4 regions of the Gordonia sp. 34D genome follow, and region 1 is predicted to be linked to each of the others. Evidence: riboswitches for the same ligand, from Rfam matches in the RefSeq annotation. Region 1 holds a riboswitch; each other region holds the start of a gene.
What was found. A riboswitch is a leader RNA that binds a small molecule or an ion and turns the genes downstream of it on or off. The one in region 1 is predicted to bind cobalamin.
Positions count from the first base shown of each region.

Region 2: another riboswitch for cobalamin. It lies ahead of AC1L34_RS00390 (VWA domain-containing protein); the one in region 1 lies ahead of metE (5-methyltetrahydropteroyltriglutamate--homocysteine S-methyltransferase).
Region 3: another riboswitch for cobalamin. It lies ahead of AC1L34_RS12120 (ABC transporter substrate-binding protein); the one in region 1 lies ahead of metE (5-methyltetrahydropteroyltriglutamate--homocysteine S-methyltransferase).
Region 4: another riboswitch for cobalamin. It lies ahead of AC1L34_RS15900 (ABC transporter substrate-binding protein); the one in region 1 lies ahead of metE (5-methyltetrahydropteroyltriglutamate--homocysteine S-methyltransferase).

Region 1 covers NZ_CM155293.1:1,837,954-1,845,252, forward strand. Annotated here, with positions in the region: gene AC1L34_RS08515 (acetyl/propionyl/methylcrotonyl-CoA carboxylase subunit alpha) at 108-1,904, shown strand; gene AC1L34_RS08520 (hypothetical protein) at 1,981-2,340, shown strand; gene AC1L34_RS08525 (glycosyltransferase family protein) at 2,454-3,038, opposite strand; cobalamin riboswitch at 3,142-3,357, shown strand; gene metE (5-methyltetrahydropteroyltriglutamate--homocysteine S-methyltransferase) at 3,467-5,788, shown strand; gene AC1L34_RS08535 (FMN-binding glutamate synthase family protein) at 6,029-7,299, shown strand, end outside.
Region 2 covers NZ_CM155293.1:77,999-85,297, reverse strand. Annotated here, with positions in the region: gene cobO (cob(I)yrinic acid a,c-diamide adenosyltransferase) at 1-522, opposite strand, end outside; gene AC1L34_RS00390 (VWA domain-containing protein) at 522-2,612, opposite strand; cobalamin riboswitch at 2,664-2,810, opposite strand; gene cbiE (precorrin-6y C5,15-methyltransferase (decarboxylating) subunit CbiE) at 2,857-4,083, shown strand; gene cobM (precorrin-4 C(11)-methyltransferase) at 4,067-4,825, opposite strand; gene cobJ (precorrin-3B C(17)-methyltransferase) at 4,822-6,363, opposite strand; gene AC1L34_RS00370 (precorrin-8X methylmutase) at 6,360-7,025, opposite strand; gene AC1L34_RS00365 (nitrite reductase) at 7,022-7,299, opposite strand, start outside.
Region 3 covers NZ_CM155293.1:2,602,811-2,610,109, forward strand. Annotated here, with positions in the region: gene AC1L34_RS12100 (TetR/AcrR family transcriptional regulator) at 1-385, shown strand, start outside; gene AC1L34_RS12105 (MFS transporter) at 557-1,933, shown strand; gene AC1L34_RS12110 (prolyl oligopeptidase family serine peptidase) at 1,970-4,033, shown strand; gene AC1L34_RS12115 (rhomboid-like protein) at 3,985-4,698, opposite strand; cobalamin riboswitch at 4,753-4,895, shown strand; gene AC1L34_RS12120 (ABC transporter substrate-binding protein) at 4,930-6,126, shown strand; gene AC1L34_RS12125 (FecCD family ABC transporter permease) at 6,136-7,206, shown strand; gene AC1L34_RS12130 (ABC transporter ATP-binding protein) at 7,203-7,299, shown strand, end outside.
Region 4 covers NZ_CM155293.1:3,428,352-3,435,650, reverse strand. Annotated here, with positions in the region: gene AC1L34_RS15920 (hypothetical protein) at 1-710, opposite strand, end outside; gene AC1L34_RS15915 ((2Fe-2S) ferredoxin domain-containing protein) at 989-1,717, opposite strand; gene AC1L34_RS15910 (ABC transporter ATP-binding protein) at 1,714-2,508, opposite strand; gene AC1L34_RS15905 (FecCD family ABC transporter permease) at 2,505-3,548, opposite strand; gene AC1L34_RS15900 (ABC transporter substrate-binding protein) at 3,552-4,520, opposite strand; cobalamin riboswitch at 4,548-4,732, opposite strand; gene AC1L34_RS15895 (hypothetical protein) at 4,840-6,432, shown strand; gene ilvD (dihydroxy-acid dehydratase) at 6,501-7,299, shown strand, end outside.

The sequences.
Region 1 (7,299 bases):
CGTGAGAGAACTACGCGCGGGAAACGTCCCGCACGAGACGCAGCCCGTCGACCCCGGATGGTGAACGCCGTCCCCGACAACGGCCCGCCGAGCGGTGGGCCACAGGAGTGCCAGTGACCAGTTCCGCTGAGATCAGCCAGACGACCATCAAGAAGGTCCTCATCGCCAACCGCGGCGAAATTGCCGTCCGCGTCATTCGTGCCGCCAAGGATGCGGGCATCGCCAGTGTTGCCGTTTACGCCGAGCCCGATGCGAACGCCATGTTCGTTCAGCTTGCCGACGAGGCCTTCGCACTGGGTGGCCAGACTTCCGCCGAGTCGTACCTGGTCTTCGACAAGCTGCTCGACGCTGCCGCTCGCTCCGGTGCTGACGCCATCCACCCCGGATACGGCTTCCTTTCGGAAAACGCTGACTTCGCACAGGCTGTGCTCGACGCTGGCCTCACCTGGATCGGTCCGTCACCGCAGTCGATTCGCGACCTAGGCGACAAGGTCACCGCTCGCCACATCGCTGAGCGCGCCAACGCCCCGATGGCCGCAGGCACCAAGGACCCCGTGCAGGGTGCCGACGAAGTCGTCGCCTTCGCCAAGGAATACGGCGTTCCCGTTGCCATCAAGGCGGCATTCGGCGGCGGCGGTCGCGGCATGAAGGTCGCGCACACCGTCGAAGAGATCCCCGAACTGTTCGAGTCCGCCACCCGCGAGGCTGTTGCCGCCTTCGGTCGCGGCGAGTGCTTCGTTGAGCAGTACCTCGACAAGGCCCGCCACGTTGAGGCCCAGGTCATCGCCGACCAGCACGGAAACGTGATCGTTGCCGGTACCCGCGACTGCTCGCTGCAGCGTCGTTTCCAGAAGCTCGTCGAGGAGGCCCCGGCGCCGTTCTTGACCGACGACCAGCGCGCCCGCATCCACAACTCGGCCAAGGCCATCTGCAAGGAAGCAGGCTACTACGGTGCAGGCACCGTGGAATACCTCGTCCAGGGCGACACCGTCTCGTTCCTCGAGGTCAACACGCGCCTCCAGGTGGAGCACCCTGTCACCGAGGAAACCGCAGGCATCGACCTGGTTCGCCAGCAGTTCGCCATCGCCGAAGGTAAGGCGCTGACCCTCACCGAGGATCCCGCACCGCGCGGCCACTCCTTCGAGTTCCGCATCAACGGTGAGGACGCCGGTCGCGGCTTTCTCCCCGCCCCCGGCCCCGTCAGCACCTACCGCGAGCCCTCGGGCCCCGGTGTCCGCGTTGACTCCGGCGTCCGCGAAGGCGACGTCATCGGCGGCCAGTTCGACTCGATGCTCGCCAAGCTCATCGTGACCGGCGAGGACCGCAACCAGGCCCTCGACCGCGCACGCCGTGCGCTCGCTGAGTTCGAGGTCGGCGGTCTCGCAACCGTCATCCCGTTCCACCGCCACATCGTCTCCAACCCCGCCTTCATTGGCGGCGAAGACGGTTTCGACATCTACACCAAGTGGATTGAGACCGACTGGGACAACACCATCGAGCCGTACACCGACGGCGAAGCCATCGAAGATGACTCAGCCCCACGACAGAAGGTTGTCGTCGAGGTTGGCGGTCGTCGTGTCGAGGTCTCGCTCCCGGGCGACCTCAACTTGGGCGGCGGCTCCGGTAACGGTGCAACCACCCGCAAGCCGAAGGCACGCACCCGCAAGAAGGGCGGCGCGGCCGCTGCTTCGGGCGACGCCGTGACCGCACCGATGCAGGGCACCGTCGTGAAGGTTGCCGTCGCTGAGGGCGACACCGTCGAAGAAGGCGATCTGGTCTTGGTGCTGGAAGCGATGAAGATGGAGAACCCGGTCACCGCGCACAAGGCTGGCACGATCACCGGGCTGTCGGCTGAAGCTGGCGCTGCCGTCACCCAGGGCACCGTCCTGCTGGAGATTAAGTAGTCTTATCCGCTTATGCCGTACTTTGGGCCCGCTTACTGGGCCCAAAGTACGGCATAGCTGTTTTTAGGAGTCGAATGTGGAAGCTGTCGAGATCAATGCGGGTGCTTGGTACTTGCGTGCCCTCCGGGACGACGATCGGCTCTCGGACGTTCCGGCCTTGACGCTTCTCGGTATCGACGACCCCGCAGGCTATGTTCGCGACACCGATGCGGCGTGGGCCGACGAATCCAGTCTCACCTGGGCGATTTGTGTCCCGACGACGGGCGAACTCGCGGCCCTCATTGGAGTCGACCGCGACGGCACGTTCCGTGGCCTGAGCCGCGACGGCTTCGGCGACGCGCTTTCCGCCGCCGCCGACCCTGCCGCCCGCTGCGCCACAGCGTTGCTCGACGTGACACCCGCCCCCCTGACCGTCGGCGTCCCGAACCGCACCTAGGCCGTTCCCGCATGATGCGTTGATTCCCGCACCACGTCTAACGTAGTGCGGGAATCAACGCATCATGCGAGAACAAGTGGGGGCGCGTTATGGGGAAGGCCGAACGGTTCGGCCTACAGCACCGAGTTGGCGGGGTTCCCCAAGTCGGTGCAGTCGACGCCCACAACGTCGTTGCGGTGATCGATCAAGTAGCGGACCGTCGTGAGGCCGGCACCCGCCTGCTCGATCGCCTCGCGGATCCGATCCGCACCCAAATAAACGGGCTGGGCTGGCTTCCCTGCGAACTCGGCACGGCAAATCGTGTTCGGACCCTGCGCGGCCACCGCCAACACTCGAGACACCGCGCTCGGACCAGGATCAGGACTATCGAGGGTCTGCAGGACCGCGCCGTCGAGCGCCGGATGCTGGTCCACGAAACTCAGCGCCGCCCTCACACAGGCGTCGAGACTGTCGTACCACTCGGGCAAATACAGGGTGGTTGAGATGGTGTCAGGTGCTGGCACCACGCGTGCCCCAAGCGCCACGTAGACCGAATCACATCCACCAGCGCCAAGGCTTGACACCGCAGCCATCAGTCGTTCAATGCCAGGTACGTCGCTCTCACCTGCGGGAATGCGCTCATCCCCGCGAGCAACGAGGACGATTCCAGCGACAGATCCAGCCGACGACCCTGAATTAAAATCATCGCCAAATCCCATGACGCCCAATTCTACTCGTTTGAATAGTATTGAGATCGCAACTGGTTCGCCCGAACGAGATACTCAAGGAGCCCCTGCTTCTCGACCCCGGGCGTCGACGCGACGACACCGCCACCGTGCAGTGTCCGCCCGTGAAGAGGGAATCCGGTGAGAATCCGGAGCTGACCCGCAGCGGTATGTCGGAACGACCGCCGTCACCTGCACTGGGAATGTGCTGCACTCGCAGCTCCCGGGAAGCGACGGCCACTAGAAGCGGGCTCCCTTACGGCGAGCACGCACGCCGACCAGCCCGAAGACCTGCCTGATGCATCGGAAGCACACGCTCCCGATGGTTGTCCGCCTCGCGGAAGGGCTCGAAGTCTTCGTTTCTTCTGTGCCCGTACATGGCGGCAACCCGTTAACTACTCATGCAGGAGAGAAGAAACGTCATGTCCAACGACAAGGCCCCAAGTCCACACCGCGGCACCTTCACGACGACGGTCCCCGGCGTCGCCCGAATCGGCGCAAATCGGGAACTCAAGCGCGCCGTCGAAGCCTATTGGGCGGGCCGAACCGATGCTGCCAACCTCAAGCAGGTTGCCGACAGTATTGCGCGCGACAGCTGGAATCAAATGGTACGCAATGGCTTTGACTCCGTTCCGGTAAACACATTCTCGTACTACGACCACATGCTCGACGCCGCCGTGATGCTCGGCGCCCTGCCCCCTCGGGTGGCGTCAATTACCGATCCGTTGGACCGCTACTTTGCCGCGGCCCGTGGAAACGACACCGTGGCCCCGTTGGAAATGACCAAGTGGTTCGACACGAACTACCACTATTTGGTCCCTGAGATCGGTCCGGAGACCAGCTTCGCGCTCGACGCGAGTACCGTGCTCGGCGCGGTCGCAGATGCCCAAGCTCTCGGCATCCCGGCACGACCCGTGGTCGTCGGCCCGATCACTTTCCTAGCCCTGTCGAAGACGGTCGGCGACGATGCCGAGGCGGTCTCGATCAGCCCGCTGGCGCGGATCGACGAGTTGCTCCCCCTGTACGTCGACCTGTTGGCGCAGTTGGCGGCCGCGGGCGTCGAGTGGGTCCAACTCGACGAGCCCACCCTGGTGACCGATCAGGCCGAGGGTCTCGCCGGCTTGGCAGAGCGCGTCTACCGCGCCCTGTCGGAATCGACAGATCGTCCGAAGCTGTTGGTGCAGACCTACTTCGGCGATGCTCGCGACCGGTTGGCAGCCCTGGGTCGCACGGGAATTGACGGCGTTGGCGTCGACCTCATTGCTGGCTCGGCCGATTCAATTCGCGACGCCCAGCTAACCGGCAAGCATGTCGTTGCCGGCGTCGTCGACGGTCGTAATATCTGGCGGACCGACCTGCACGCAGCGTTGGAAACCCTCCGCGAACTACGACCACACGTCGGATCACTGGCGGTTTCGACGTCGTGTTCCACGCTCCACGTGCCGTATACGCTGCGCGGCGAGTCGCAGATCGACGACGCCCTGTACGGCTGGCTCGCGTTCGCTGAGGAAAAGTTCGCCGAGGTTGGTGCGCTTTCCCGGGCCTTGTTGCACGGTGAAGCGGACCAAGAGCCGCAGTTCACGGCATCGCGCACGGCTCTGCTGTCGCGAACCACTGACCCTCGCCTGCACGTGCCGGCCGTTCGTGAGCGCCTGACCGGCCTCTCGTCGTCGGATTGGACACGCGCCGACGCCGCTGTTCGGCGGGAAGCCCAAGATGCGGCTTTGCCTCTGCCTATTCTCCCCACGACGACCATCGGCTCGTACCCGCAAACCGTCGAAATCCGCAGGGCCCGGTCGGCACTGAAGAACGGGACCATCGATGCGGCCACGTACCGCGCGCGGATGGAGCAAGAGATCGCCCAGGTGATCGCCTTGCAGGAGAAAGTTGGCCTCGACGTGCTGGTTCATGGGGAACCGGAACGCAACGACATGGTGCAGTACTTCGCCGAGCAACTCGACGGTTTCGCCGCCACCGCCAACGGCTGGGTGCAGTCGTACGGTTCCCGGTGTGTGCGGCCGCCGATCCTGTTCGGTGACGTGGCACGGCCCACCCCGATGACAGTCGGCTGGACCACTTACGCGCAGTCGTTGACGAACCGACCGGTCAAGGGCATGTTGACCGGTCCGGTGACGATCATCGCGTGGTCGTTTGTCCGCGACGATCAGCCGCTCGCCGTGACGGCAAACCAGGTAGCGCTGGCGATCCGCGACGAAACCGTCGATCTGGAGCGGGCCGGGGTCCCGATTATTCAGGTCGACGAGCCGGCACTCCGCGAACTCCTGCCGTTGCGGACCGCTGATCGAGCCGCCTACCTCGATTGGGCGGTACGTGCCTTCCGCCTGTCGACCGCGGGCGTCGAAGACACCACCGCGGTGCATACGCACCTGTGTTATTCCGAGTTCGGCGATGTCATCGGGGCAATCGCGGCGCTTGACGCCGACGTGACGTCCATCGAAGCGGCGCGCTCGCACATGGAGGTGCTCGACGACCTCAACGACGCGGGCTTCGCTGCCCAGGTGGGTCCCGGGGTATACGACATTCACTCGCCTCGCATCCCGAGTATCGACGAGATCACCACGTCGCTCCGCGAGGCACTGGGTGCCGTGTCGGCTAATCGCCTGTGGGTGAACCCCGACTGTGGGCTCAAGACGCGTCGCACCGATGAGGTCGTCGTGGCGTTGAAGCGCATGGTCGCCGCAGCGGTCGCGGCCCGAGCCGAGGTGGCCGCGCCCGTCGCCTAACGCTTTTCGGCCCGGAAAGCCCGTCAAATTTCCTCATTTCTGTCACAGACATCGCTCAGCGACACGACAGTTCCGTCACCGATCACGGCGTGTCGTGACGGATCGGTCGAATCGTGACAGAAATGAGGAAATTGGCCGGTAGGCCCGCGGGGGCGCCAAAGTCGGTTTTATCCCGCCTGTGAGATCGGCGGCATACATTACAAGGCAAGGGATGTCGCCGATCGAAGGGTGGGGCACGCTATGCGTTGGCTAATCGTTGTCGGGATCGCGGTGGTGAGCGGGCTGTCGTTGCTGTTGGTGTTTCTTGTTTCACCCTGGTGGTTGTTTCTAACCGTGCCGCTGGCGCTGCTTGCACTGACCGGCGTCTACGACCTCACCCAGCGTCGACACTCGATCCTGCGCAACTATCCGATCATTGGGCATATGCGGTTCCTGATGGAAGTGATGCGTCCGGAGATTCAGCAGTACTTCGTCGAACGCAACACCGACGGCACACCCTTCGACCGCGATACCCGCACCACGATTTATGAGCGGGCTAAGGACGTCAAAGACGTGGATCCGTTTGGTACCGAACGAGATCCGAGCGCTATCGGCTACGAGTACGTGCAGCATTCGATCGTCGCGCAGCCGGCTCCGGAGGGATCACCGCGGGCGCGGATCGGCGGACCGGCATGCAAGCAGCCGTACGACATCGCCATGTACAACGTGTCGGCGATGAGCTTCGGTGCGCTGTCGGCAAATGCGATCCTGGCGCTCAATACCGGAGCCGCGAAGGGCGGCTTCGCCCACGACACCGGGGAGGGTGGCCTGAGCCCATATCACCTGCAGCCGGGTGGGGATCTCATCTGGGAAATCGGTACCGGCTACTTTGGTGCACGCACGCTCGACGGCCACTTCGACCCCGAGATGTTTCGCAAGAAGGCGGCGACACCTCAGGTGAAATGCATTTCCATCAAGCTCTCGCAGGGCGCGAAGCCCGGTTTGGGTGGGGTGATGCCCGGCGCCAAGGTGACGGCCGAGATTGCTGAGATGCGCGGTGTGGAAGCCGGCAAGAGCGTCGTTTCACCGCCTTCGCACAATGCTTTTCACACCCCCATTGGCCTGTGCCAGTTCATCGGCCAACTTCGCGAACTATCTGACGGCAAACCCATTGGGTTCAAGCTGTGTGTCGGTTCGCGCAGTGAACTGCTCGGGATCTGCAAGGCAATTCTGGAAACGGGCATCGCGCCCGACTTCATCATCGTCGACGGCGCCGAAGGCGGAACCGGGGCGGCACCGATCGAATTCGAGGACAACGTCGGAATGCCACTGACCCAGGGTCTGATGACCGTGCACAATGCGCTGGTCGGGACCGGTCTGCGCGACCAGATCCGGATTGGGGCATCCGGTAAAATCACGAACGGCATCGACATCATTAAACGAGTCATCCAGGGTGCCGACTTCACCCTCGCCGCGCGCGCCATGATGATGGCCGTCGGGTGCATCCAGGCGCAACGCTGCCACACCAATCA
Region 2 (7,299 bases), 1.8 Mb from region 1:
CGCGGCGGCCGCATTGCGGCCGGTGATGATGACGTGTTGGTGGCCCGGCCGGTTGGCAAGGACCTGCACTACCTCGTCGACGTCGACCCATCCCCACTTCATCGGGTAGGTGAATTCGTCGAGGATCAGCAGGTCGTGGGTCTCGTCGGCGAGCCGACGCTTCACCTCCTCCCAGCCTTCGACGGCGGCGGCCGCGTGGTCTTCGGTGTCGCCTTGCTTGCGGCTCCACGACCATCCCGAGCCCATCTTGTTCCACTGCACGGGCCCGCCTTCGCCGGTCTCCTCGTGCAGTTGGCCGAGGCGTTCCAGGACGGTCTGTTCACCGATGCGCCACTTGGCGGACTTCACGAATTGGAAGACCCCGATGTTCATGCCCTGGTTCCAGGCGCGCAGGCCCAGCCCGAAGGCTGCGGTGGATTTTCCCTTGCCGTCTCCGGTGTGGACCATCAGCAGCGGTCGGTTTCGACGCTGGCGAGTGGTGAGACCGTCGTTGGGGACCGTCGTTGGTACTCCTTGCGGCATCAGGCGGCTCCATTCAAGTGGTGGGTGTGCCGGCGAACCGAGGCCGTCAGCGCTTCGGCGCTCACTTCGGCGACCGGCAGATGTTCGGCACCCAGTCGTGCGGCGAGTTGACGGGCGAGGCCCAAGCGCAGCGGACCGCTTTCGCCATCAACGACGACGGTCGTGACGCCGAGGCTCGCGACGTAGTCGGCGGCGTGCAGCGACCGCGCGACGGCATCGGCACCACTCGTGGCACGACCATCGGTCACAATCACCAACAGCGGCCGCAGGCGCGGGTCGCGCAACCGTTCGCGCGTCACCACACGCGCCGCTTCGAGGAGTCCTTCAGCCAGCGGCGTACGTCCGCCGGCCGGGAGGTTGTCCAGTCGCGCTGCGGCGACGTCGACGCTGTGCGTGGGCGGTAGGGCGAGATCAGCGGCGTTCCCGCGGAACGAAATCAGGCCAACTTTGTCGCGGCGACGATAGGCGTCCAGCAGCAGTGACAGGACGGCGGTCTTGACCTGCGTCATGCGTTTGCGTGCGGCCATCGAACCGGAGGCGTCGACGCAGAAGAGCACCAGGTTGGCTTCGCGCCCCTCTCGGACGGCGATCCGCAGATCTTCACCGCGCAGGTCGATCCGCTCTCGTCGATCGTCGGTCGCTCGGCGTACCGCCTGTTTGCCCGCTGCGGCTTTGATGGTTTCCACCAGGTGCAGGGATCCGGTCGCGCCGACGGTGGCTCCGATACGACGGCCGGTGGTGGCGATTGCGCGACTGCGGCGTCCGGCTGTGCCGGCACCGATACCGCGAACAGTCAGGTGCTTTGGTCGATAGGGGTCCGTCGCCGCAGCGACGGTCTCGGGACCGACCGAGCCCGGTGACGGCTGCTGGTCGTCGGAAGCGGGATCTGGCGCGGGTGTGGATTCACCGCTGTCAGTTCCGTCCTTTTCTGCCCCGTCCTTGCCTGCCCGGTCGTTGTCTGCCCCGTCGGTCTGCGTCGACTCGTCGAGATTGTCGGGACCGTCCGGACGATGCTCGGGTTCCGGCGGTTCCGGAGGCAGTTCATCATCGCCCAGGATCTGATCGAGAAGTTCCTCGTCGATGCCGGGAGCGTCGAAGGGGTTGCGGCGTCGCCGGTGCGGCAGCGCGAGCAGAGCTGCCTGGCGGATATCGGCCTTGGTGACGGTGTCGCGGCCAAACCATGCAGCATGTGCGACGGCCGCGCGAGCAGTCACGATGTCGGCGCGCAGCCCGTCGACCTCGAACGCCGCGCACACTTCGGCGATCTTCAATAGCGCAGGATCGCCGAGTCGTACCGCACCAACGCGTTCTCGGGCCGCTGCGATCTCGTCGGTGAGCGCAGCCTCGCTGGCGGCGTAGTTGGCATTGAAGGCTGCGGGGTCGGCGTCGAACGACATCCGGCGCCGCACCACTTCGGCGCGCAGAGTCGGCTCACGCGGGGCCGCGACCTCCACGGTGAGGCCGAACCGGTCGAGGAGTTGGGGGCGCAGTTCCCCTTCCTCGGGGTTCATGGTGCCGATCAGCACAAATCGCGCCGCATGCTCAATCGAGACGCCGTCGCGTTCCACCGTCGCGCGTCCCATGGCGGAGGTGTCGAGGAGGAGGTCGACGAGGTGGTCGTGCAGCAGGTTCACTTCGTCGACGTAGAGGATGCCGCGGTGCGCGCGGGCCAGGAGTCCCGGTTCGTACTCGACCTTGCCTTCCGACAGTGCCCGTTCCAGGTGCAGGGACCCGAGGACGCGGTCTTCGGTGGCACCGACCGGCAGTTCGACGAGGCGAACCGGCCGGGTGAGAGTCGTCGTATCAGCGAACGGGGCGTCGGGTGAGGTGGCTGCGGGGTCGGCCGGGTCGATGGAGAAGCGGTCCGCCGCGTACACGTCGATCGGCGGCAGCACGGCGGCGAGCGCGCGGACTGCGGTCGACTTTGCGGTCCCTTTCTCCCCACGAATCAGGACGCCCCCGATTTCCGGGGCGATTGTCGTGAGGATCAACGCCAGTCCCATATCGCCAATGCGGCGACCGACGTCGGCGTTCTCGGGGGTGGCCGTCTCGCATCCGAGGACAGCAGAAAAGGGGTACTGCACCGGCATTTGAGGCTCCCGCTCATGCACACGTGGTCGGCGTTCAGAACGCCGCCACACAATAGGGTCGGGCGCGAGGCCGGTCTTCGGACTTGTCGGATCCCCTCGCATGGAGGGGCCCGATTTACCGCAGCGGGCCTGTGCCGGAATCTCACCGGCTTCCCAGATTCTCCTTGTCGGCAGTTGCCACCGTTTCCGATGCCGAAGCCTCCAAGGCACCTCGTGCCTAGTGCCTACGATAGCGTCAGCGTTCGTGTCCCAGACAACGAGCCCCGCGACCCCGCCGCCGATCACCGTTGTTGGCGTCGGCGCCGAAGGTTGGGCGGCGATGCCCGCTGAACAGCAAAAACTAGTACTCGACGCCAGCGTGGTTATCGGTGGCGCACGACACTTGTCGATGCTCCCCGACCGTCCCGACCAGCGGCGGCACGTTTGGCCGTCGCCTTTGCGCGAGCAGCTCGGGGCTTTTCTTGGCGAGGTCGCAGGCGGCTCCGTGGTGGCGCTCGCGTCGGGTGATCCGCTGGTCTCGGGGATCGGTTCTACATTGATCGACGTGCTCGGTGCCGACCGTGTGCGGGTGATCCCGGCAGTGTCGTCAGTCGCGTTGGCCCGGGCTGAGTTGGGGTGGTCAGCCGAGTCGTGTGTGGTCGTCTCGCTGGTGGGTCGCGATGTTTCGCTAGTGGTCCGAGAGTTGTCTGCGGGTCGACGGGTGGTGGTGCTGTCGTCGGACGAGAACACTCCCGCGGCAGTGGCGGACCTGCTGCGAAACCTCGGCTACGGCGCCAGCGTTATGCACGTGCTGGGCGACCTCGGATCGGCCGATTTCAGCCGACGCGACGGGACCGTCGCCACCTGGACCGGACCGTCGTCGAGGCTCAATGTGATCGGCCTCGAGCTGATCGGGCCGCCCCACGGATCGTGGGTTGCCGGACTGCCCGACAGCGTTTTCGAGAACGACGGGCAGCTCACCAAACGCGACTTGCGCGCCTCGGCGTTGGCGCGGCTCGCTCCTGTCCCCGGCGAGCACCTGTGGGACGTGGGCGCTGGCGCAGGCTCGGTTGGGATCGAGTGGATGCGCGCGCATCCCACCTGCACGACCACCGCAGTCGAAGCGCACCCCGACCGGGCAGAACGGATCGCCCGCAATGCCAGCAACCTCGGGGTGCCTGGTTTGCGGGTCGTGGTCGGGAAGGCACCAGAAGCCCTCGACGGCCTACCCGAACCGTCAGCGATCTTCATCGGCGGCGGCGCGACCGCCCCCGGCGTCGTCGACCATTGCTTGGCCGCACTGCCCGCTGGTGGTCGCCTGGTGGTGCACGGCGTGACGATCGAAACCGAACGACTCCTCGGCGAATTGCACGCCGCGCACGACGGCGAGTTGACCCGCCTTGCGGTGGAGGTCGCCGCCCCGATCGGCAGCTTCACCGGCTGGACGCCGATGCGCACGGTGACCCAGTGGACGTTTACGCGCGGAGCTTAGTTCCGCGCTCCCGCGCAGGGTCGTACAGGAACGACTCCCCTCCGGCCGTCGGGTCCAGCGCCCAACCGACCAGGATTACGGCTGCCCGTTTGAGCCTGGCCGCGTCGACGATGTCGGCGATGGTCGCCACGGTTCCCCTAAGGATCTGCTGCTCGGGTTGGCTGGCTCGGTACACGACGATCACCGGGCAGTCGGCGCCGTAGTCGCCGATCAAGTCGTCCATCAGGGCCCGGGTTTTGGTGATTGCCAGGTGCAACACCAGTGTTGCCCGCGTCGCCGCGAACGCTGCCAGATTTTCCGTCGCCTGCATCGCGGTCGATCGAGCCTGCGTCCGCGTCAACACCACTGACTGGCTGATGAGCGGGACCGTCAGCTCCCGCCCCACGACAGCCGCTGCGGCCGCGTAGGCGGGAACGCCCGGCGTTACGTCCCACGCGACGCCTGCCGCGTCGAGCCGTCGAGTTTGTTCGGCGAGCGCCGAGTAGATGGACAGGTCGCCCGAGGCCAGGCGCACCACCTCGTTCCCGGCCGCATGCGCCTCGACGATTCGGGAGGTGATCTGGTCGAGGTCGAGACCCTGAGTATCGACAAGCTCAGCGTCTGGGCTTGCGTGGCTCAGCACGTCGGGATCAAGGTAGGTCCCCGGATAAAGCACCACGTCGGCGGCGGCGAGCAGTCTCGTCGCGCGGACGGTCAGCAGGTCGGCGGCACCGGGTCCGGCGCCCACAAAGTGGACGGTCATTGCGCCAGCTCCAAAGCCTTCACGTAGCGAGGCGTCCACACCCCGGCAGCACTGATTCGCGTGGAACTTGCACCCACGATGAGCAGGCATTTCATGTCAATGGTCGTCGGATCCAGCTCGGCCAGGGTCGTCACCGTGAGTGATTCTTCGGCCCGGCCTACGTCCCGTCCGACGATCACCACGGTGTCGGCGGCCCGATGTTCCAGCAGCACCTCCCGCGCCGTCGCGATTTGCTCAGTCCGCGACCGCGACGCCGGGTTGTAGATTGCCAACACCAGATCCGCTTCGGCAATGGCGCGCAGTCGTCGTTCAACAACCGCCCACGGCTTCAGCCGATCCGACAGCGACATCACCGCGAAGTCCGCTCCGATCGGGGCACCCGCCTTCGCAGCTACCGCCTGCACCGCACTCACTGCGGGCAGCACCCGGACCGCAATCCCCGCATACGCGGGATCCTCAGCGGCCTCGAACACGGCCGCCGCCATCCCGAAGATGCCAGCGTCGCCGCCCGACACTACTGCAACCTTCTCCCCAGCTTTGGCGAGATCCAGCGCGTGCCGGGCACGGTCCACTTCGACGGTGTTGCCCGACGCATGCCGAGTGAGGCCGACTCGCTGGGGAACACGGTCAACGTACGGGCCATAGCCGATCACATGGTCCACGTCGGCGAGCGCCGCGGACGCCTCGGGCGTCAGCCATCCGTCGGGGCCGGGTCCAAGCCCGATCACCAGCAGTTCCGCGGCTGGACGCGCGACGACCGACTCCTCCGGCACGTCACCGTCGGCTCGCATCCGCGCTGCCGTGGCCTTCTTCGCGTCGTCACCGGGGACCACGATCAGCGAAAAGTACGGCACCGACGCGGGGTCGACGTCGACCACCGGCAGCCAGCGTTCCTCCGGTTGCGACGCACGTTCCACGTACCAGGCGCCGTCGAGGCGACCGGCTTGCGCGAGCGCCGACCGCACCGCCGGGAACGTCCGACCGAGCTTCATGATGATCGCGCCGTCGGTGTCGGCGAGGCGTCGAGCGAGTTCCGGTTCCGGCAGCGTGCCGGGCAAGACGGTCAGAACGTCGGATTGTCGGACCAGTGGTCCGGCGCTGCCGCCGATGGCGGCGGTCGCCGCGGCAAACGCTGGGATTCCGGGGACCACCATCGTCGGATAGATGTCCTTGAAACGGTCGTGCAGGTACATCGATGACCCGTAGAACAGCGGGTCCCCTTCGGCGAGGAGCACCACATTGCGGTCGGCGTCGAGGTGCGCGGACAGTCGTTGGGCGCACGTCTCGTAGAACGCCGTCATGGCACCGACGTATCCGCCCGGATGGTCGGTGGTGCCGGTCGTAACCGGGTACCGCAGTTCTTCTTCGATGGTCTCGGTCGGGATGAAGCTGTCGGCGATCCGCCGCGCATGCGACTGCTTGGTGGTTCCCGCGTGATAGGCCACGACGGTCGCCTCGCCGATGATGCGAGCAGCTTTGATCGTGACGAGTTCGGGGTCGCCGGGGCCAATGCCGACGATCGTGAAGGTGCCGGTCATTCCTTCTCCTGTGCCAGGGCGTTGAGCGCCGATGAGGTCATGGCCGAGCCGCCGCGACGTCCGCGGACGGTGACGTACGGGATGTCGATGCCGTGGGTCGCGGCGAAGTCGATAAGGGCCTGCTTGGATTCGGCGGCACCGATGAAGCCGACGGGGCATCCGACGATCGCGGCCGGTCGCGGGCCGCCGTCGAGGATCATTTCCAGCAGGTGAAACAGGGCCGTCGGCGCATTGCCGATCGCCACGACCGCCCCTTCCAAGCGCGGTTCCCACAGCGAGACGGCGGCAGCGGTGCGGGTCGTCGACCAGTCGGCGGCTAGGCCGGGGACACGGCGGTCGTTGAGGAGGCAGAGGACGTCGTTGTCTTTAGGGAGACGTGCGCGGGTGACTCCGGTCGCGACCATGGTGGCGTCGCACAGTATCGGTGCGCCCGACGCCAGCGCCGCCCGCGAGGCCGCCACCATCTCCGGGTGCACCACGAGATCGGCGGCGAGGTCGACCTGACCGCTCCCGTGGATCATGCGGACGGCGAGCTTTTCGGCGTCCGCCGGAATCCCACTGAGGTCGGCTTCCCGTCGGATCGTCGCGAACGAGTCGACGTAAATGGCCGGGCCGGAATCAATGTACGGATAGTGGCGCGAGGGCCTGGTTGGGCTGGTCATCGTGGGTCCTTGGGAATCAGTACGCCGCGCCAGGGCGTGACGATCAGGTAATCGGTGGTGCTAGTGCGGGCTTCGACAAAGTCGCGGTCCATGCCCGCCCCGGGGACCTCGACGTGTGCCTCGCTGTAAGCCAGGGCCGGTCCTGGCGGAGGCACGCGCGGGTCCGGCAGTTGGGGTTCGACGAGCGGTGCCGCCAGTTCGCGCACATGCCACGGGGCGGTCGGACCCGTGCCGCGACGGTCGACGAAGGCTGTGGCCAGGTCGGCCAAGGTTT
Region 3 (7,299 bases), 760 kb from region 1:
ACCCGCCTCCGACCACATGCTCGAATCCCTTGGCGGAGAGTCGGCCACGATTGCCGACATTGTCGATGCGGTCTTAGACCCCCTCATCACCATGCAGGCTTCCCCGAAGTCGGCCCCGGTGGTTCACGTGCTCGCCCAGTTCGTGTTGTCGAACCCGGACACCCCCTGGTCGAGCGAGTGGTTCCGCCTCGATGTGTGGACCAAGTTGCTCACCAGCAAGGTTGCCGGTTTGGAACCGGATGTGGCACGACGTCGCTGGCGCTTCACCTTCACCGTCATCATGACTGAACTCACCGCACCGCAGGAGATCTCACCCGACAATGTGGCGGCTCTGCGCGACTTCCTGATCGCCGGACTGGCGGGCCTCCCGAAGGGCATTCAATAGCCCCGATCTCGGGTACAACGGTCGCATCGCGCCGTTGAACGTGATAGGCAGGTGTAGTCCGTTCGGGGGATACCTCGAAGTGTCTATCGGCCCAACCGGCATCGCTGGGGAGTGGTATTCGCGCACCAGATCGCAAGACCAAAGAACCGACTCTCGAACTTCTAAGGTCCCATGACTGAATCGAATACTGGCGGCGCAGTGGCGCCCCAGACTGCGCAGGCCCCGTCGCCCGCGGTTATTAGAAAAGCCATCGCCGCCTCGGCCATCGGCAATGCCACCGAGTGGTACGACTACGGCGTCTACGCCGCCACGACGACCTATCTCACGCAGGCCTTCTTCCCGGGCAGCCTCGGCACGATCGGAACCATGCTCGGCTTTGCCGTGTCGTTCGCGCTGCGTCCGCTCGGCGGATTTGTGTGGGGCCCGCTCGGCGACCGCCTTGGTCGCAAACACGTCCTCGCGATCACCATCCTGCTGATTTCGTTGGCCACCGCATTGATAGGCGTACTGCCAACTCATGCCTCGATCGGTATTTGGGCTCCCATCCTGCTCATCGCCTTGCGCGTCGTACAGGGCTTCTCGACGGGTGGCGAATACGGTGGTGCGGCCACTTTCATGGCCGAGTATGCACCGCCCCGCAAACGCGGCAAGCTCGGCAGTTTCCTGGAATTTGGCACGATGGCCGGCTTTGCTTCCGGCACGGCGATCGTGTTGTTCATGAGTTTGGCGCTGTCGGAATCGCAGATGAGCGAGTGGGGTTGGCGTCTCCCCTTCTTGCTGGCCCTGCCACTGGGCATCGCGGGCCTCTACCTGCGGTCGCAATTGGACGATCCGCCAATTTTCACTGAGGCCGACAAGCCCGACACCGGGGGCATCGTGGGTCAACTCCGCGAGACAATCGGCACGTACTGGAAGCCCATCCTGATCATGTTCGGGATGGTGGTTGCACTCAATGTCTGTAACTACACACTGCTGGCGTACCAACCGCAGTATCTGAAGGGGTCCCTCGGACTCAGCGAGGATTCGGCTTCGGTCGTGATGTTGATCGGCCAGGTGCTGATGATGGTGCTGATCCCCGTGTTCGGTGCGTGGTCGGACCGAACGGGCCGCAAGCCGATGTGGCGGTGGTCGTTGATCGGACTGCTGGTTCTGGCGGTGCCGATGTATTGGCTGATGGGTCAGAGTTTCGGTTGGGCAATCGTCGGGTTTGTCGTCCTAGGCATCCTGTACATCCCGCAACTGGCAACCATCTCGGCGACGTTCCCCGCGATGTTCCCGACCCACGTCCGGTATGCGGGATTCGCGATTTCCTACAACGTATCGACGGCCGCGTTTGGCGGTACCGCACCGCTGGTGAACGATGCCGTGGTCGACGGGACCGGGTGGACGCTGTTTCCGGCGCTGTACATGATGGGCGCATGCCTGGTTGGCCTCGTCGCACTCCGGTTCCTCACCGAAACCGCGGGGGTGCCGATTGCTGGCACCGCGATCCCCGGCGTGGATGACGAAGCGCCGACACTGGAAACGAAGGCACCCATCCACGCCTAACCGCTTCCGTGGCCCGGTCCCGGTACCGTTGATTCGGTGACCAACGACGACGTGCTGGCCGACCCGTACCTCTGGCTCGAGGAGGTGACCGGCGACGACGCCCTCGCTTGGGTTCGCGACCACAACGCGCCGACGATCGCCGATTTGACCGACTCAGACCGGTTTGCCGAACTCGAGTCCGGAGCCCTCGAGGTCCTCGATACCGACGATCGGATCGCCTATGTGCGTCGGCGCGGCGAGTTTCTCTACAACTTTTGGCGCGATGCGGCGCACCCGAAGGGCCTGTGGCGCCGCACCACCCTCGAGCAGTACCGCGCCGCCGATCCGGAATGGGATGTGCTGATCGACGTCGATGCTCTGGCGTCCGATGAGAACGAGAATTGGGTGTGGTCTGGGGCCACGATGCTCCGCCCGGACTACGACCGCGCGCTGATTTCCCTATCGCGCGGCGGTGCTGATGCTGCGGTGGTTCGGGAGTTCGACGTGAGCGCCGGTACCTGGGTGGCCGACGGGTTCACGTTGCCGGAGGCGAAGTCGACGGTCGGTTGGATCGACCGCGACACCGTCTACGTGGCAACCGATTTCGCCTCCACCCCCGATGGCCTGTCGGCGCTGACGTCGTCCGGCTATCCGCGGACCGTGCGCCGGTGGTCGCGTGGCACCGATGTGGCCGACGCCCCGACGGTCTTCGCTGGCGAGGTCTCCGACGTGGCCGTTGCCGCCACGTGCGACACCACACCGGGCTATGTGCGGCATTTCGTGTCACGGTCGACGGACTTCTTTAATGCGCTCGACTACGAACTCCGGGATGGCGAACTGATCCGGATCGAGGTTCCCACTGATGCCTTCTTCGTCGTCCGCCACAACTGGCTGCTGGTGCTGGTGCGGTCGGAGTGGACCATCGACGGCCCGGATGGCCCGGCCATCACGCATCCCGCAGGCACCCTGCTGGTGTTCGACTACCCCGCCTACCTCGCGGGAGACCGGACCCACCGGGTTCTCTTCGCACCTGATGCGCACACGAGCCTTGAGGACTTCGCGTTCACCCAGTCGCATTTGGTGATGGTGACGCTGCACGACGTTGCCACCCGCTTGGAGTTCCGTGAACTCGGCACGTGGCAGCTGGCGACGGTTGCTGGCATCCCCGATTTGGCAACCGTTGGCGTCCTCGACGCCGACCCCGACCACAGCGACGAAATCTGGCTCTCAGCAAGTAGTTTTACGCGGGCCCCGAGCCTGCTGCACGGCTCCACCAGCGACGGTGTCTCCATCATCAAGTCGTCGCCCGAGTTCTACGATGCCTCGACAGTTTCCACGCAGCAGTTCTTCGCCACGTCCGACGACGGCACCGCCATCCCCTACTTCGTGATCAAGCGAGACGATGTCGCGTCCGGCCCCACCCTGCTGTACGGGTATGGCGGCTTCGAGAACTCGATGACACCGTCGTACATGGGCATTGCCGGGCGCAGTTGGCTCAGTCGCGGCGGCATCTACGTGATTGCGAATATTCGCGGCGGCGGCGAGTACGGCCCGGAGTGGCACACGCAGGCGCTGAAGGCGGGTCGCCACCTGGTGTACGAGGACTTCGCTGCGGTGGCCCGCGACCTCGTCGCACGCCGCCTTACGACGCCCGAACAGCTTGGGGCGCAAGGCGGCTCCAACGGCGGCCTCCTGATGGGGGTCATGGCGACGAGCTATCCGGAGCTCTTCGGCGCCCTGGTCTGCCAGGTGCCGCTGCTCGATATGCGCCGCTATCACCTTCTGCTGGCTGGCGCATCGTGGATGGCAGAGTATGGCGACCCCGACGACCCCGACGAGTGGGAGTTCATCGCCAAATACTCGCCGTACCAGCGACTGCGTGCCGATGCCGCGATGCCGAAAATGCTGGTGACAACGTCGACCCGCGACGACCGCGTGCATCCCGGGCACGCGCGGAAGTTTGTGGCCCGCATGGAAGAGCAGGGGCATGAGGTGCAGTACTACGAAAATATCGAAGGCGGGCACGGCGGCGCGGCCGACAACCGGCAGAGCGCGTTCAAGTCGGCGCTGGCTTACGAATTCTTGTGGCGCGCGCTGGGCCGCAAGGAGGCGGGCGCATAGCCGCGGATCCGTTTCAGCAGGGCGTCGACGTTGAGCATTGGCTTGCCCCGCACCAGCGGGTAGCACGCGAAGCCGATGGCGAGCGCGCTCGCGTGCCCGACGGCGGTAAAACTCACCGGCAGATCCAATAGCGGTCCGCAAAACACGACGACGGCGCCGGCGATGTAGATCCACCGCCAGGGACGCGGCAGATAGTACGACAGCACGCCGATCACCGCGGCCATGAAGTAGCTGACACCGACGTCGGTGGCGTAGCGCAGTGACGGGTTGGCGACGCCGGTTTGTATGGCGGCACCGACCAGCCCCTGGCTGATCAGGGTGGCGAGGATGTGTCCGGCGAGGCCGACCGCGAGGTACCGTCTACTCCCCATCCAGCGTTCAGCGGTTGCCAGGAAAATCGTGAAGCCAAGAAAGTACGGCACCCAGTACGCACCGTCGAGCCAGAGAAGGCTGCCGAAGAAGGCCCGGAGCGGATCGTGCAAGAGGTTCGCGATATTGGTCGATCTCCGGCCAAGGATCGCGTCGAGCTTCTCGGGCGAAACACGATGCTGGACAACGGTGGTTGCCAGCAGTACCACCAGCCACAGGTACGTGATTGGTGCGCGGCGCACCCAGTCCCCGGCGATGGCGATCGCGCGACGCCATCTGCTCCGAGTCTCGCTCATCGCCCCACGTTAAGCCCGTCAAGGGGCTTGCGCCAGTGGGAGTTGAGAATGTCTGCATGCTAGATTTGCGCCGATAACTAAGCGATATCCCGTGAGGAAGCCGGTGTGAGTCCGGCACGGTCCCGCCACTGTGACCTACCCGAGGAAGTTTCTTTCCGAGTAGCAAGTCAGACACTCACCGTCGCTTCTGCAGACCCGGGGCGGAGCATCCCCGAGGGAGGTTTCTGATCCATGCGTGCCACTCGACTCAGCGTGCTCGTCGCGGCCGTCGCCGTGACTATCCCGATCGTTGCGACCGGTTGCTCAACGGCCCCGGCAAACGACGCGGGCAGCACCCGCGACTGCATCACCGACTTCGACGCGTCGAAGGACTATTTTCCGGATAAGTCGACCATCGACGAAGCCACCGGCCTGAAGATCGAGTACCACAACTCGTATCAGGTAGTAACCGTGGCGCATCCATCACAAGGTGCACCGGCCGCATCGTATGTGCTGGTCCGCTGTGGTGCGCCCGCCCCGAAGCTCGACGGTGCACTGGCCGACGCCCCGCAAGTCCAAGTCCCGGTGCGGACCCTGTATTCCGGGTCGACGACCCACCTGCCGTCGATCGCCGCACTCGGTGCCGCCGATACCGTGACGGGCGTTGCGACCACCGGATACGTCTCGACTCCCGAAATCGTTGAGCGAATCAAGGCGGATAAGGTCCGCGAATTCGCCGATGCTGGCGTGGTGAACGCCGAAAAGGTGATTGCCGGACGACCGGACGTGCTGGTGACCGACGGCAACGACTCCCCCGCCTTCGGGAAAATCACCGGCGCGGGAATCCCAGTCATCGCCGACGCCGACTGGTTGGAAGAGAATCCGCTGGGCCGTGCCGAGTGGATCAAGTTCTTCGCCGCTCTGACGGGCACCGAAAAGGAAGCCGCCAACGTCTTCAACGACGTTAAGAACAGCTATCGGGCCGTGGCGGCGAACCTTGCGAATGCCCCGAAAACCAATGTGCTGCTCGGCGGAATCTCGAACGGTACGTGGATGATGGCGTCGGGCGATAGCTACTTTGGCAAGTTGGTCGCCGACGCTGGCGGTACCTACCCGTGGATCAACGACCCCGCGCAGGGGAGCCTGCAACTGTCGGTGGAAGCCGTCATTGCCAAGGGCCGCCTAGCCGACAAGTGGCTGCTCAGCGACCCGACTATCGCCTCACTCGCCGACTTGTACAAGCAAGACCCGCGCTATCGGGCCTTCGCTAAACCCGCTGAGCAGGCCTGGAACAGCACCAAGGCAACGAACGCTGGCGGCGGCAACGACTACTGGGAGAAGGGCGTGCTGCGTCCCGACCTGGTGCTCGCCGACCTCGCCGCCATCTTGCATCCCGACCTGTACCCGAACCACAAATTCGAGTTCTACCTGCACCTGCCAGCGCAGTAAGTCCACGGCATGACGAAGAGTCCAGTCGCGTCGACATCGCGCCGCGACCGCAACGCCCTGGTGTGGGGCGGGCTGCTGGTGGGGTGTGTTGTTTCCGTGCTCCTGGCGGCCGCGTTCGGCTCGGTGCCAATTCCGGCGGGCGACACGGTGAAAGTCCTGACCGGCGGGCATCTGCCCGACGATGGTCTCGACTTCATCCTCCGCAATGTCCGACTCCCGCGCATCACTACGGCGGCTCTCGTTGGCGCGGCACTCGGGGTCGCTGGCCTGCAAATGCAGACGCTATTTCGCAACCCCCTCGCTGATCCCTACATTCTCGGCGCCAACTCCGGAGCCAGTCTCGGCGTCGCCCTGGTAGCCCTGACGGCAGGAACGGCCGGGGCGGCGAGCTTTGCTGGCGGCCTGGCCGGATGGGGTCGAGCGGGCAGCGTCGCGGCCGCCGCTATCGGTGCCGCCGTAGTTCTCGGGCTGGTCTTGCTGTTTTCGGTTTGGGTCCACAGTGCGGTGACCCTGCTGCTGATCGGCGTGATGATCGGATCGGTCACCGGTTCGCTGGTGGCGGTGCTGATCGTCTACGCCGACCCTAACTCCGTCAAGGAGTACATGATGTGGGGCCTTGGCACGTTCTCGGCGACGTCGTGGGACGACCTCAAGATCGCCGCGCCGGTCGTGTTGTTCGGGATCTTGGTGTCGTTGGCTTCGGTCCGCTCACTGAATGCGCTGCTCCTCGGCGAGGAGTATGCCCGGTCGATGGGCATCGACCTGCGGATTACGCGGGCCACCACGCTGCTGTCCGCGGCCATTCTGACCGGCGTCGTCACCGCGTACTGCGGACCCGTCGGCTTCCTCGGACTGGTAATCCCGCACATTGCGCGTGGACTGTTTGGGACGGCGAATCATCGAATCCTCCTGCCGGCCTGCGTCGTGGTCGGAGCACTATTGGCCGTGTGGTGCGGTGTGATTGCCGAGTTGCCCGGCCAAGACAACGCCCTCCCGCTCAACGCGGTGACAGCCTTGATCGGCGCGCCGATCGTCATCACCGTGCTGCTGCGCGGGCGCGGCCAAGGCGGTGCCGTGTGACGCCCGCAGGCTTGACCCTCGACTCCCTCACGATCGGCTATCGACACCGTCGCACGCGGACGACGGTTGCCGCCGATCTCAACGCCGTCGCGC
Region 4 (7,299 bases), 1.6 Mb from region 1:
TCGGTGAGCAGGCCAGGAATACCTTCTTCGAGCGACCCGTTCAGCATTCCGTTGGCAAATACTGCTGGCGCAACAACAAGTGCTTGGAGGGCGGCCATTGGGTCGGCCGCCTTGAGTGCGTCAATGATCGGCTGCACTGAATTGCCCGTGCTGTACACGGTGCCGATACCCATGGAGATTGCTCCCAAGCCCATCGTGACCCCCAACATGGTGGCCGACTTGCTGAGGCCCAGGAGGTTGGTCAACGGCTGCTGAACGGCGTTGCCCAGCGGCCCGATCAGGCCGATCATCGGGAACAGGCCGGTCATAACCACACCGTTGAAGACCTTAACAAGCGCCTCATCGACCTGACCGGCAGCAAGGGCTTCCGCCGCCTCGATAAGGTTGGGGATCGCGAAGTTGGTCAGCATCTGGGTCATGGTGGCTGCCACCTGAGTACCACCGCTAGCCAGAGCCGTGATGGTCTCGATCTGGTTGGCGACCAATTGCTCAAGGATCGGCATCCCCGGGCCGATAGCGTCGCCGATCAGCGGCCCCAAGTTCGTGAACACACCTTGCAGGAGTCCGGTGTACTCACCGAGTGGGCTCAACAGGACACCGAGCCCAGCAGAGATCGGGCTTTCGGGTTCTGCGGCAAAGGCTGGCGCGGTGTTGGCCAGCGGAGTGAGTGCGATTGCGCCTGCGCCAATGAGCGCGACGCCCGTCGTCACGCATTTGCGTGTGGGTGTGGTTGTGACTCGCAACGAACGGTCCCTTCGTGAGGTTTGCCCCGTCGTCAGCCAGGTGGATGGCTGTCGCCGACAGGTTATCGACCAAACGATCACCCAGTGTGATGCGTCACGTTTATTGCCAGTGGTGATGTTTGTCACTCCTTATTGCGGTCATTTCGGTCATGCGATTCGCACGAACCCGGTATATCACCCGCGCGCGATACGCCAAGGCTGAACCTCCCGGCCGCTTTCGCAGTTAACGACCGAGCAAGCCGCCATTAAGTGCGCTCACCCAACCACTCGGAAATGGGCGTACCTCCCGCGAGGTGCTGATCTACGACCGCCGCGACGCGGTCGGCCGTGAGCCCCGAATACCAGGCGTTATCCGGATACACGACGACCACCGGAGCCTGCGCGCACGGGAAAAGGCAACCCGTCACAGTGACGAGAACGTCGTCGTCGCCCAGGCCGCGCGCCTCGAGTTCGGCGTCGAGAACACGCGCTGACTCGCCCGACCCCTGCGCCGAACAGCGCGGCCCCCGGCACACCAGGACGTGCCGACCGAACCCAGGCACCTTCTCCCACGCAGGCGAAACCAGCGGCGCGACAGTCGTTTTCGCAGGCTCACCACCGTCGTCGAGCGCCGACTCCAGCACGTCAGCGTAGGCGTCACCGTCACAGAGCGACCGCCCGATACGAACGTCGGGCACATGCTGGGACTCGGTTCGCGTCCGGAGCCAATGCCCAATCACCCGGCGGAACCAGGCATCCATCTTGCGGTCGACGACCGTCTGCCCGGACACCACCAGCACCCGTCGCGCACAGGCGGCAGCGGCGCGATCGAGTTCCTCGGTGATCGTCGACGCGGTGCCGCCAAGAACCGCGACGCGAAACTCCACACCCGGCCGACGCTCGCGCAGCACGCGTAGCCCCGACTGAACCTCGGCGGCCGGATCGTTGCCGCGATCGGTGGGTGCGGTGACGATCACCCAATCAACGCCAGTCATACGCCCGCCCTTCGCGCATGCTGTTCGGCGGCACCGCACACCACCACCAGCGGAGCGCCCGTGCGCGGATGCTCAATCACCTCGGCATCAATCCCGTAAACCTGCGCTAACAGTGTGGGAGTGAGGACCTCCGTCGGTGTGCCGATCGCCTGCACCACCCCCTGATCGAGGACCACCAGTCGGTCGCAGAACATCGCTGCCAGATGCAAGTCGTGGATCGCTGCGACCACCGTCAGTTCTAATTCTCGTACCGCACTGAGCAACTGGACGCCCGCAGAAACATCGAGATGATTGGTGGGTTCGTCGAGCACCAACACTTCGGGACGCTGAGCAAGCGCACGCGCCACCTGAACTTTCTGCCGCTCACCGCCCGAAAGGGTGTGCCACGCCCGCCGACGCAGTGGTCGAAGGCCCAGGGCATCGAGGGCCCGCTCCACATCCTGCGACGCCTCCCCCAGCGGACGCCCCCAACCCGCACCGTGCGGGATGGTGCCAAGTTCGACGATCTGCTCCACCGACAAATCCAGCACCGTCGCCGAATGCTGTTCCACCTCGGCGACGGTCCGGGCAAACTCGCGGCGTCGAATAGTCTGCACGTCGCGGCCACCCAGAAAGACGCGGCCAGTGTCGGGCTTCTGCCACCGCATCAGCAACGACAGCAGCGTGGACTTACCCGAACCATTGGGCCCGATGATCCCGGTGAACTCCCCGGCGCGCGCACTGCACGTCACGTCGCTCAAGATCGGGTTGCCGTCCCGGATCACGCTGGCGCTGTACACGTCGAAGTTCATTCGGTGCCCTTCTGTCGTAGCAGCCAGATAAAGGCGGGCACCCCGATCGCCGAGGTGACGAGGCCGAGCGGCAGTTCGCGGGCGGGCAGCAGACTGCGTGCCACGATGTCCGACCACACCACGATCAACGCCCCCATCACGATCGCGAGCGGCAGCACCCGCGCGTGCAACGGGCCGACGAGGAAACGCACAGCGTGTGGAATCACCAGGCCGACAAAGCCGATGATCCCGGACATCGCCACCAGCACTGCGGTGCATAGCGACACCAGCGCATACAGAATCCATCGCGTCCGAGAAATGTCCGTACCGAGACCGGCGGCAGCCCGCTCACCGAAGGCGAAGGTGTCGAGCGGCCGGGCATGAAACAGCACCACAACCACCGTCACACCCGTCACCGCCGCACTCAGCGCGAGCGTGTTCCACCGAACCCCCGCGACCGACCCCAGCGACCAAAACATCACCCGCTCGGCCGTCCCGTGCGGACCAAAATAGATCAGCCCCGAACTGAGGGCGGCCGCCAACTGTCCCACAGCCACGCCCGCCAGGATCAGTCGGCCGGGCAGTAGGGCCCCGCCGCGGGTCACCGCGATCGCGAACACCAACAGCAGCGCCGCCATGGCCCCGATAAACGCCGCAACAGAAACAACCGGCCCGCCGGACATGATCCCCAAGCCAAGACCGGTGCTAAGCACCACCGATGCACCCAAGGCCGCGCCGCCCGACATCCCGAGAATGTACGGATCAGCCAACTGATTGCCCGTCAACGACTGCAACACTGCACCGCACACCGCCAAACCCGCACCCACCACCGCTGCCCCAACCACCCGCGGCAGTCGTAGGTCGACGACGATGTGCTCGTCGAGCACGTTGACCCCCGAGCCGCTTCCGAGGCGACCGAGGATGGCGTCGAACACCGTCCTCAGCGATAGATCTGCCGACCCGATCACCACGCCAAAAGCCATGCTGACCAGGAGCGCAGCCAACAGTCCCCCGGTCCAGAGCATAAAGCTCGGGGCCGGATGGACTCGTTCGCGCAACATCGCTTACCCCGCGAGCGCGCCCGACAGTCGGACCGCCCCGTCGATCAGACGAGCACCCGGTGTGCTTTCGGAGAACGGAACCACCACGTACGAGGCCCTCTTTACCGCGGAAAGATCCCGCAGCGCGGGGTCGGATTCGAGGTAGGCGCGTTTGGCAGCGGCCGGGTCCCAGCTGGCGTCGATAAGAACAATGACGTCGGGATCCGCCTTCAGCACGGCCTCCCAACTGGTGTCGGCCCAGTTGCCCGAAAGCTGACCGAACACATTGGTCGCGCCGACCGCATCCATCACCAGCTGTGGTCCGCCGCCCCGCCCGCCTACGGATGGGCTGTCGGTTTTGGCGTCCCACCACATGATCGTTTTTCCTGCCCCGGCATGCTTCGCCTTAAGCTCAGCGAGGGTGGCGCGCATCGCGTCGTTGACTTTGTCGGCTTGCTCAGTTCGGCCGAAGAGCGTGCCGTAATCGCTGGTCTCGCCGGCGACAGCCGCCCACGACGGCGCCGGCCGCGCGGACTTGTCGGCACACCCAAACGGCGAGACGTAGGCCGCAATTCCCAGGTCGGCCAACGACTGTTCGCTACCGAGCGCCTTATCGGTGAAGGCCGACGCGTACGACGCCGCCACCAGATCGGGCCGCTTCTCCAGCAGCGCCTCACGTTCGGGGTACTTGTCCGAGAGCACGTCGATCCGACCGTAGGCATCCGCCCATTTCGGCGAGATGGCGTCGTCAAGATAGGCCGTCGCAACAAGCTGTTGCGCTGCGCCGATGGCGAGCGCGGATTCCGTCGCGCCCTGATTGACGGTGATGGCCGACGTTGCAGGCTTGGCCAGCGTTACCGTCCGACCACAGTTCGCCAGCCGGATGGCCGCACCTGCATCGGTGGAACTCTCCGCTGTGGTGCAGGCACTCAGCGCCAGCACCACCGACAGACCAACAGCGGCGCTCGGGCCGAACTTCCAAAGGGTACGCAAAGCGACCCCCTTTCCAATACTCGTGGAACTACGGGGTACGCCGCGGCCGGTCTCCTGGCTTAGCAGGGCTCCCGACGTCGTACCTTCCCGGATGCGCAAACACCCAGTGGCCGGAGATTTTCACTCCAAACGACTGTCGGACCTGCTCACAGTGGCGAGTCCGCGCCGGATTTTCACCGGACTTCCCGAACACCGTGACGTATGCGATGAGTGTATCGGCAGCCGATTTGAGTAGGATTCCGGATCTGCGAGCACTTGACCCGATACGGTCAGAGCACGATCGGCCGAGGACCGCGGGCCGAGACAACGGGGGAGTTTCATGGGCCGCACCACCACCACGCGCACCGCGCTATCCGCCGTTCTCGCCTCCACCTTTCTTGCGGCCGGTATCGGTTTGGGTTCGGCAGAGGTATCGGCACGACCATCGCCCCAACCGCTGGGTTGCGTTCCGTTCATCAGCACCTTCCAGCTGGTTCCCCCGCTGCCCGGGTTGTTTACGCCGCTACCCAGCATCAAGGGCCCGTCTGAGTTCGACGGTCTTCCGCCCGCACCGCGGCAGGAGAAGCTGCCAGCGAAGGTCGAATTCCGCGACAACACGCAGGGTTTCAACTCGAGGACCGAAGCCGTCCTGCACAACGGTCACCTGTATGCGCGGGCCCGGCATTCGTCGAAGCCGTGGCGCAAGGTCGCCACCCCCGGTTGCCTTGACGGCGAAATAGTCGCAATTTCAGTCAACAACAACATGCTGGTGGCCCTGGACAAGAACGGTTTCATCTACTCCCTCGATAACCTCCTGTCCGGACCGATGCTGTGGAATTGGACGCGCATGTTCGGCGGCCCAATCTGGTTGTGGCCAGGCATGCAGGTGCCCAACAAAGCCGCGAAGCAACCCGTCGCCAACAAGTGGTCGATCAGTCACCGGATCTCGACGAGCTTCAAAGACCCCAAGGGCGTCACCCATCCCACCACTGCCGGACTGGTTGAGTTGGTGAGCTTGGCCGACGACGGTTCGCGGATCATCTATCAGGACCCGTGGCTGCCCGCCGACTTCAGCTACGAGATCGGCGGTCCCGAGCAGGGCCGATTCCAGGCGAATGCGATCTCCACATCCGGGTCGGTGACGCTGGTGCAAAACAAGTACGGCGACATGTTTACCCGTCTCTACGACCTCGACACCGCAGGTGCCAACCACATTCCGGGCCGCTATTCTTGGCAGCCGCAACCCAAGAAGCCTTCTGCGCCAAACCAATTGGCTGAACGATTCAACCCCGGCTATGCGGCGATCGACCTGCCCGGCGAGGATTGGAAGCCTCAACCGAAGATCCCGGGGACGGTTACCTCCCGGATCACTATCCACGATTCTGGCGCTACCGCCGAAGACCGCGAACTTCGAGTGGAGGGTATGAGCGGCGGCACCACCGGCTACTGGCACAAGCCAATCACGGCGTCGACGTGGGCGTTTACCCCGACGGGCCAGCCACTGCGGGGGCAGGTGTTGCACGGCGACCCGAGCACCAACCAGACGGCCCTGACCCTCGCCCCGAAGAACAAGGTGAACTTCCGTGGCAAGCTGCCCGACGGCTGGACCATGACCACCGAAAACTTCGAGTGGGCCCAAACGAAGCATCCCGTCACCCTGACGTTGCCGACCGGCCGCACGTTCAACGTCGAGCTGTACACCACCGACGGCCTGCGCCTTCTCCCCCGCGGTCCCGGCCTCGACAACAATCCCCGCACCCTGGAGGGTGCCATCGACTTCCGCAGCGCCGCGCCCTGGCGGCCCGAGAATGCGGAACTCAATCGCCTAATCCGCAAACAGTTCAACGGTGCCCACGTCTACGAAACGAACATCCAGGCAACTAAGAACTCCCTGGCCTTCGACCGCCCCGGAGTGGTGCTTGTAAGGAAGTAGCGGACCGGCCCCGAGGCCGAAGCGGGCGAACTCGTGACCTCCATCCCAATCAGCACTATCGTCAGAGCATGGCTACCGACTCCACCGGCAACAATCCCGACATCAAGCCCCGTAGCCGCGATGTGACCGACGGTCTGGAGCGAACTGCCGCGCGCGGCATGCTCCGGGCGGTCGGCATGGGCGACGACGACTGGGGGAAACCACAGATCGGGGTCGGCTCGTCGTGGAACGAGATCACACCCTGCAACCTCTCGCTCGACCGCCTCGCTAAGGCCGTTAAAGAGGGAGTCCACGAGGGCGGCGGGTTTCCGATGGAGTTCGGAACCATCTCCGTTTCCGACGGCATCTCCATGGGCCACGAGGGAATGCACTTCTCGCTGGTGTCACGCGAGGTGATTGCCGACAGCGTCGAAACTGTGATGAGCGCTGAACGCCTCGACGGGTCCGTTCTGTTGGCTGGCTGCGACAAGTCGCTGCCCGGAATGCTCATGGCCGCGGCGCGACTCGATCTCGCGTCGGTCTTTCTCTATGCCGGTTCAACCCTGCCCGGATACGCGAAACTCTCGGACGGATCCGAGCATCAAGTCACCATTATCGATGCCTTCGAAGCCGTCGGTGCCTGTGCGCGCGGACTCATGAAACGCGAAGACGTCGACACTATCGAACGCGCCATTTGCCCCGGCGAAGGCGCGTGCGGCGGCATGTACACCGCCAACACCATGGCCAGCGCCGCCGAAGCACTCGGCATGTCTCTGCCCGGAAGCGCCGCACCGCCGGCCCCCGACCGGCGCCGCGATGGCTTTGCCCGCGAATCGGGGAAGGCGGTCGTCGAAATGCTGCGCCGCGGAATCACCGCGCGCGACATCA